DNA from 2 places in the Bacillus sp. JK62 genome. Region 2 is predicted to be linked to the other one. Evidence: a T-box and tRNA genes for the amino acid it is inferred to sense, from the RefSeq annotation. Region 2 holds a T-box; the other holds one or more tRNA genes.

Region 1 (4,399 bases), on a different contig from region 2:
ATGGGGCGGCAGATTTAAACAGTTTTTCTTAGACAATAAATTTGTCTTGTTTTTGCTTGTATTGCTGCTCATCGGTCTCAATATCCTTGTCTTTATGAAGACATCATTTATTTTCACACCCATTATCGTCCTGCTCAAAACGATTGCGCTCCCCGTCATTTTGACAGGAATTGTTTATTATCTGCTTAATCCGATCGTAGATATATTGGAAAAAATAAGAGTGAAAAGAGTCTATTCCATCCTGCTCCTTTACCTCATTATTATAGGGCTGATTTCGATTACGGTCGTTTCAATTATTCCGTTTTTAAAGGAACAGATCATGAGCCTGATCGACAACCTGCCGAAATATGTGGACATCGTTGAAGATCAGACGAAAAGCCTGATCGGAAGCGATTTTGTAAATCAGGCGCAAAAGACGATGAATATCAACATTTCCGATCTTGCTAATAAAGTATCGGCGCAGGCGGCGACAATTGCAAACAGCACATTTACCGGAGTCGGGAATTTTATCGGCGCGCTGACTGAAGTGATCATTTCAATTGTGACCGTGCCGTTTATTCTGTTCTATTTGCTGAAAGACGGCAAAAAACTGCCGATCTATATCTTAAAGTTTGTGCCCACCCGTCTGAAAGAACAAACGTATACGATGCTTAGTGAAATGAACCACAGATTAAGCTCCTATATCAGAGGACAGGTCATCGTCAGCTTCTGCATCGGGTTTTTATTATTTATCGGCTATCTGATTATCGGACTTGATTATGCTTCCCTGCTTGCGGTCATTGCCGCTTGTACGAGCGTTGTTCCGTATTTAGGGCCGACCATTGCCATCACGCCGGCGATTATTATCGCGTTGGTCACTTCGCCTCTTATGCTGCTGAAACTTGCGATTGTCTGGACCGTTGTCCAGCTCGTGGAAGGTAAATTAATTTCGCCGCAGATCATGGGGAAAAATCTTCACATTCACCCGATTACCATCATCTTTGTTCTTTTAACCGCCGGAAAGCTGTTCGGGGTTGTCGGCATTATTTTAGCCATCCCGGGGTATGCGGTCATCAAAGTGGTCACGACCCATCTGTTTGATTGGTTCAAAATGCGTTCGCATTTATATGAAGAAGAAAAAAATGATGCTGTATCGAAGTCATAAAATCGGAACGGACATGATATTTATTATAAGACAGGCTTTCCTTCAAAGGAGAGCTTCTCTTTTGTAAATGATGAATGAAGGGAAGAATGGGATGACACTATGGGAGATGTTCACAGCAGCTTTTTTGGGAATCGTGGAAGGGCTGACGGAATACGCGCCGGTTTCTTCCACGGGACATATGATCATAGCGGATGACATTTGGCTGAAATCCGGAAGCCTGATGAATCCGGAAGCCGCCAATTCCTTCAAAGTGGTGATTCAGCTCGGTTCGATTCTGGCGGTGGCCATTGTGTTTAAGGATCGGATATTACATTTACTCGGCCTCAAAAAAAACGTCACGCGCGATCAGCAGAAGGGATACAGGCTGACCATCGCGCAAATCGCCGTCGGTCTTGTCCCGGCGGCGGTGCTCGGCTTTTTATTTGAGGATTTCATTGACCGCTATTTATTCTCCGTCAGAACGGTCGCTTACGGATTAATTGCCGGAGCCGTGCTTATGCTTATAGCGGACTGGATCAATAAAAGGAAAGAAACGATCGATACGGTGGACAGAATCACCTACAAACAGGCTTTCTGTGTCGGATTATTCCAGTGTCTCGCCTTATGGCCCGGATTTTCCCGATCAGGCTCAACGATTGCCGGAGGTGTTATTGTGGGCTTGAATCACCGGGCAGCCGCAGACTTCACATTTATTATGGCGATTCCGATTATGGCGGGCGCAAGCCTTCTGAAGCTCGTGAAATACTGGAGCAGTCTTTCTTATGACATGATTCCGTTTTTTCTTGTCGGCTTTATCTGCGCCTTTGTCGTCGCCCTCTTAGTCGTCAAATTTTTTCTTCGGCTCATTAACCGGATTAAGCTTGTCCCGTTCGCCATTTACCGTGTCATCCTCGGCATCATTTTAATCATGCTCGTGCGATAAACGAAGAGGCCCCCAGGAGGGTCTTCTTTTTATGTTCGAAAAACGTCTCAGGAAAATATGAGCAAACTGAATTTTCTGCTTGAAATTCATAGAAGAGTCGTCTATAATAAAACATGACGTTACAGCACGGGGCCATAGCTCAGCTGGGAGAGCGCTACGCTGGCAGCGTAGAGGTCAGGGGTTCGAGCCCCCTTGGCTCCATACCTTTAAACCCTTATTCTATAAGGGTTTTTTTATTTGTCAGGAACAGAGCCAATAGCCCAAAAAAGCAATTGGGGACAATTTGGGGACGAAAAATTTATTTTGAGGAAGTTTAGTTGCTTTTCGCCTTCAATTAGGATTGAAGAAGCCGCCTCTAAAGGCGGCTTTGTTGTTTATCAATTTTCGCGGAGCAACCTTTGCTGGTGCAGCACCGCAGAACAGGAAGAATGTAAATAATACTGGTGGAGAAATTGCTACGCCTAATTTGCCCAGATATTCTAATACTGTCCACCAATCTCCTTTTTCAATTGCCTTTTGAAGAGATACCAATAGCATCTTCAAGGCATCTTCGAACAGTGTTCTTTTGGACACTTGCATACTTATATTCCTTATTCATATATTTAGCGAAAGCGATCATACCCTCTTTTTGACCTTTGGTATAAGGAGACTTTTCAAGCTCATCCTCATTAACTGTGTAGCCTGTCTCTTCTTCAAAAATTACAATCTTAGTAAAGATGTACTCAACTTCTTTTCAAAATTTTTCAATTTGTTCTTTAGTTAATCCATCTAACCCGTTCTCTTCCTCTGCTGAAACTGTTGGCGCTATTGTAGCAATAGCAAGAAGTAGGGTCAACGCCAGAAAAACTAATCTTTTCAACATTATAACTTCCTCTTTTAGAAACTTGTACAAGAAACTACACGGTAACACATTTTTTTAAATAAGGGTACATTTATCTAGTTTTAATCTGTTTAGACAGGATAAGTAAAATATCGACAAAAAAGATTATGACCATAAACTCAAAGCAAGAGTCGAACCCCCCCAAGCTAATATACCGAACATGACAGAGAACCTAAGACAAGCTTCAAATTTTGTAAGCCCTCGCTCTCTTTTTGTTTTACCTAATTTCCAATAAACAGCATATCCTGAGAACACCAAAATGAGTACTCCGAGTCGTGTCATATTTTCTAAAAATTCTATACCATCCATTGATTTTCACCTCGTTTATTTATGAGAAAAAAATAAAGTAGACTTGTAGAGAGTCTACTTATAAACGCTATCCCAAAGTACACATTTTCATACAGCTTAAAACATTTGAGTGATAAAGTAAGGCTCATTTTAAATGACACATCCTTAATCCCTCCCATTTATATTCCCCATACATTAGTTTTATTATCGCAAATAGAATGGACGTTTCCAACAGTTATGTGAAAATAAGTAATCTGGCAACTGCAAACAAATTGAGGTTTTTTTTCGTCCAAACATATTATGGAAATGTTAGAATATTATATAAAAGGAGGAGTGGCCTTGTGAGTTCTGTTTTACCTTCATCAGAGGTAGGCGTTAAAATTAATGAATGGTACAAAATGATACGTCAGTTCAGTGTTCCGGATGCGGAGATTTTGAAAGCGGAAGTGGAGCAAGAAATAAATGAGATGGAAGAAGACGAGTATCTACTGATTTACTACACCCTCATGAAATTCCGCCATCAGCTCATGCTGGATTATTTAGAACCGGTGACTACCCGTGTGAGACCGACAATTGACGAGCTGCTGGAAAAAATCGAAGCATCAAATAAAGGAATTTCCGGCCTGCTGTGCTATTACTCTTTATTTTTCCGCGGCATGTATGAATTTGATCAAAAGCAGTATGTAAAGGCGATCGGCTTTTATAGAGAGGCTGAAAAACAACTCGTTCATGTGCATGATGAAATTGAGAGAGCGGAGTTTCATTTTAAACTGGCTGAAGCATATTACGGTATGAAACAAAGCCACGTCTCCATGCATCACGTAAAGCAAGCGCTCGATATTTACGATCAGTATGAGTTGTATAAGGTCCGGAAAATTCAATGTCTATTTGTTATATCAGGGAATTATATTGATTTTAAGCGTTATGAGAAGAGTCAGCCGCATCTTGAAAAGGCTCTTGATTTATCAAAAGAGTTAGATAACAAGAGGTTGATTAGTTCTGCTCTTTATAATTTGGGTACAAATTTCGGAGATAGGGGCGACTATGAAAAGGCTGAGATATTTTTAAGGCAAGCAGTAGAGATAACCGAAAAAGCAAAACTGAGCAACTTGCCGCACTCTTTATTTTCTTATGCAAAATTCCTCTTTAAACAAGGGAAAATGGC
Region 2 (4,399 bases):
CTTTGCGCTTCCTTCAGCTCTGCTTGAAGAGACTGAATTCGCTTCGGTACGTCTTTTACGTTTGATTTCAGCTCGTCCGCAGCGTGCTGCAGAACGCTGAGCTGGCTGTTCATTTCCTGATAAGCGCCTTTTCCTGTTACGGCTTCGATTCTTCGCGTACCTGCGCCGATCCCTGATTCGGATACGATTTTAAACAGACCGATTTCAGCCGTATTCGTGACATGGCATCCGCCGCAAAGCTCAAGGCTGTAATCTCCGACTTGTACGACGCGGACGATATCGCCGTATTTCTCGCCGAACAGGGCCATCGCGCCCATTTCTTTCGCTTCATTGATCGGTTTCAAATCAATCGCTACCGGAATGCTCTCCCAGATTTTTTCGTTGACGATTCCTTCAATGCGTTCAAGTTCTTCTTTCGTCACTTGACCGAAATGAGAGAAGTCAAAACGCAGACGATTTTCGGTAACGAGTGAACCCGCTTGGTTGACATGTGTGCCGAGAACGTCTTTCAGCGCCTGGTGCAGAAGGTGGGTTGCTGTATGGTTTTTCACCACGCCGCTTCTCATTTGATCTTCAACTTCAGCCGTCACGCTTGCGCCTTTTTGAATCGTGCCGCTATCCACCGTGCCTTCGTGTACATGCTGACCGTTCGGAGCTTTTTTCACGTCCTTAATGGTTACGACAGCCTGCTCGCTTCTCAGCACTCCTCTGTCACCGATCTGTCCGCCGCTTTCAGCATAGAAAGGCGTTTTGTCAAGAAGAATTTGGACGGTATCCCCTTCATGCGCCTCGCTGATTAATTGCCCGTCATGAAGAAGCTCGATCACCTTCGCTTCAGCTTTTACGGCACTGTAGCCGACAAATGTGCTTTCTGCGGTAATGTCGCGCAATGCGCCGCCCTGCACCTGCATGCTTCCTACATCTTGGCGCGCATTTCTCGCCCGTTCACGCTGTTTTTCCATTTCGGCTTCAAAGCCTTTATGGTCAACCTTCATTTGCTCATCTTCCGCGTATTCCTCCGTCAATTCAACCGGGAATCCGTACGTATCGTACAGTTTGAATACGTCTTTTCCGGAGATGATGCCGCTGCCTTTTTCCTTCTCTTTCTTTATCACGTCGGATAAAATGGCCAGACCTTCGTTTAATGTTTCATGGAAGCGCTCTTCCTCCGTTTTGATGACTTTGGCGATAAACTCTTGCTTTTCTTTCACCTCCGGATAGAAAGCGTCCATAATTCCTGCAACAGTCGGAACCAGCTCGTACATAAACGGACGGCTGATACCGATGGTTTTCGCGTATCGCACCGCCCGGCGCAAGAGGCGTCTCAGTACATACCCGCGCCCTTCATTTGACGGCAGAGCTCCGTCGCTTACCGCAAATGCGACCGTTCTGATATGATCGGCGATCACTTTAAAGGCCGTATCCTTCACTGCGTTCTTTCCGTAAGTATCTCCGGAAATACGCTCTGTTGCTTCAATAATCGGCATAAACAAATCAGTGTCAAAGTTTGTCGGGACGTCCTGAATCACGGAGACCATCCGTTCAAGCCCCATGCCCGTATCAATGTTTTTCTTCGGAAGCGGTGTGTACGTGCCGTCCGGGTTGTGGTTGAACTCTGAGAATACCAGGTTCCACACTTCAAGATAGCGGTCATTTTCGCCGCCCGGATACAATTCAGAATCTGACGGATCATTGCCGTATTTCTCGCCGCGGTCATAGAAAATTTCTGTATTCGGTCCGCTCGGGCCTTCGCCGATATCCCAGAAGTTCCCTTCCAGACGGATGATTCTTTCTTCCGGAACGCCGATTTTTTCCGCCCATAGCGTATAAGCTTCTTCATCCTCAGGGTGAACCGTTACAGACAGCAGCTCCGGATCAAAGCCGATCCACTTTTCGCTCGTTAAAAACTCCCATGCCCACGTGATGGCTTCTTCTTTAAAATAATCACCGATGGAAAAGTTTCCGAGCATCTCAAAGAACGTGTGGTGGCGCGCCGTTTTCCCCACATTTTCAATATCATTTGTGCGGATTGATTTTTGCGCGTTTACAATTCTCGGATTCTCCGGCACAACGCGGCCGTCAAAGTATTTTTTCAGCGTCGCAACGCCGCTGTTGATCCATAATAAAGACGGATCTTCATGCGGAACCAATGAGGCGCTCGGTTCAACGGCATGGCCTTTTTCTTTAAAGAAATCTAAAAACATTTGACGCACTTCAGCAGAAGTTAAGTGTTTCATCTATATTCCTCCTTATCACTACCCGAAATTCTCTTTTGCGACAGCAAAAAAGCTCTCTCCCTATGCAAACCATGCGTTCACACAGGGACGAGAGCTGTCTCGCGGTACCACCCTGATTACAGGCCGAAAAAGGCCTGTCACCTTTCATCCCGTAACGCAGGATTGCGGCAGCCTTTAACTGCACTCAGGATTAGCTTCGGCCGATCTTCTGCTGAAGCTCCTTTCAGCGTATCGGAGCTTCTCTCTTAAACAGGGCTTCGGCGTACTCATATCCGTCACTCGAGATTCGTATGTATTCTACTCGAAATTATAGACAAGCAGAACCCGAATGTCAATGTTCCGTCCTGATCCGCAAAAAGTGAATGGCCGTCACTTTTAAAACGGCTGCCGCCGGAACAGCGAGAATCATGCCGGGAATGCCCGCGAGCTCCCCTCCGGCAAGAAGCGCAAGCATGATCACGACGGGGTGCATCCTGAGACTTCGTCCGACAATGAGCGGGCTCAAAATGTTTCCTTCTATAAATTGAAGAATAAAAATCGTGACGATTACGATGATCACAGCTTTGGAGGAAATCGCCAGCGAAAGGAGCAGCGCCGGCACAGCGCCGATAAACGGACCGAAATACGGGATGACATTCGTAATCCCGATGGCAAGGCCCAAAATCAGCGGGTAAGGAAGCCCGAACAGCCAAAATGAAACGCCGGCTATGAACCCGAGCAAAAAACAAACGAGAAGCTGACCGCGGATGTAATCACCGAGAGAGTCGTCCACATCCCGCAGAAATTCACTCCCCCTTTTTCTCCAGGATTTCGGCGTCAAATACCAGACCGTCTTTTTCATAACGTCTATATCCTTCACCATATAGAACACGAGAAAAGGAATCGTCGCCGCGATCAGGATATAATCAAGCACGAAACGGATGCTTCTGATCGTGCTTTCAATCGTGCCGGCAAGAAACGTTTCTGTCTGCTGAATCATTTTGTCCATCCGATGGTGCATGCCGTCAGGCCAATGATCCGTGTGATTATGCAGATGCCTCAGCATGCTGTTGTAGTTTTCGGCCAGACCGGGAATGCTCTCAGACAGATCCTGCAGCTGTTCAATTAAAACAGGAACCCCTTTATAAACCCCCCAGCCGATTCCGCCGAAAAACAGGCAATAAATCAGAAGCAGGCTTAAAGTTCTAGGCATCCCTTTTCTATGAAGCCATTCAGTAATCGGAAGTAAAAGATAAGCAATAAATACTGCGATGAATATAGGAATAAAGAGAGATTTTATAACAAGCCAAATGGGAGACCATAACATATCGAGCATGCAAAAGACATACACTGTTAACAAAACGAGCAGACATACAGCCGTCCACATTAAGAGCTGCAGCGGTTTTTGAAGCATGACGTTTCACCTCTTGCTTTATCTTTTGACAGAAAGCCGGAATTATTCCCGATTCATAAACTCCGCCTTATGACGCAGACCTCTTGACGGAAATAATTATCAGAAATTACGAAATAGTCTAACTAATATTCATAAAAGTCTGTATAACCATCGTAATGTGTTAAAGGATTTCAAAACTGTCCAGTCAATATGACTCATGTTTTTTTAAGGAGGATGGCCATGATTTCATTTCAGGATGTAAATAAGCACTACGGACATTTCCACGTGCTGAAAAACATTAATCTGCACATTAAAAAAGGGGAAGTCGTCGTTATCATCGGACCTTCAGGATCGGGAAAAAGCACGCTTCTCCGCTGCATTAATCAGCTGGAAACAGTTGATGGAGGCGCCTTAACGGTAAACGGCGTCTCCATCCGTGACAAGAAAACGGATATCAATCAGGTCCGCCGGAATATCGGCATGGTGTTTCAGCATTTTCATCTGTACCCGCACAAAACCGTTCTGCAAAACATCATGCTCGCACCGATCAAAGTGCTCAAGCAATCAAAAGAAGAAGCAAAGGAAACGGCCTTATACTATTTGAAAAAAGTCGGTATACCGGACAAAGCGGACGCTTATCCTTCACAGCTTTCCGGCGGCCAGCAGCAGCGTGTCGCCATCGCCAGGGGGCTTGCGATGAAGCCCGAGATTATGCTGTTTGATGAACCCACATCCGCGCTTGATCCGGAAATGATAGGGGAAGTGCTGGATGTCATGAAAACACTCGCAA

Evidence for each region. The T-box of region 2 lies ahead of alaS (alanine--tRNA ligase). A T-box ahead of a tRNA ligase gene usually reads a tRNA of that ligase, here a tRNA-Ala.
Region 1: it has a tRNA-Ala gene. The T-box ahead of alaS (alanine--tRNA ligase) is inferred to sense a tRNA for this amino acid. The anticodon was not compared.

The regions. Positions count from the first base shown of each region.
Region 1 covers NZ_JBSJQA010000001.1:995,778-1,000,176, forward strand. Annotated here, with positions in the region: gene ACWJJ4_RS04990 (AI-2E family transporter) at 1-1,144, shown strand, start outside; gene ACWJJ4_RS04995 (undecaprenyl-diphosphate phosphatase) at 1,236-2,066, shown strand; tRNA gene ACWJJ4_RS05000 (tRNA-Ala) at 2,195-2,267, shown strand; gene ACWJJ4_RS05005 (hypothetical protein) at 2,397-2,645, opposite strand; gene ACWJJ4_RS05010 (hypothetical protein) at 2,800-2,925, opposite strand; gene ACWJJ4_RS05015 (hypothetical protein) at 3,052-3,255, opposite strand; gene ACWJJ4_RS05020 (response regulator aspartate phosphatase) at 3,576-4,399, shown strand, end outside.
Region 2 covers NZ_JBSJQA010000002.1:335,847-340,245, reverse strand. Annotated here, with positions in the region: gene alaS (alanine--tRNA ligase) at 1-2,237, opposite strand, end outside; T-box leader at 2,318-2,525, opposite strand; gene ACWJJ4_RS06830 (AI-2E family transporter) at 2,569-3,630, opposite strand; gene ACWJJ4_RS06825 (amino acid ABC transporter ATP-binding protein) at 3,850-4,399, shown strand, end outside.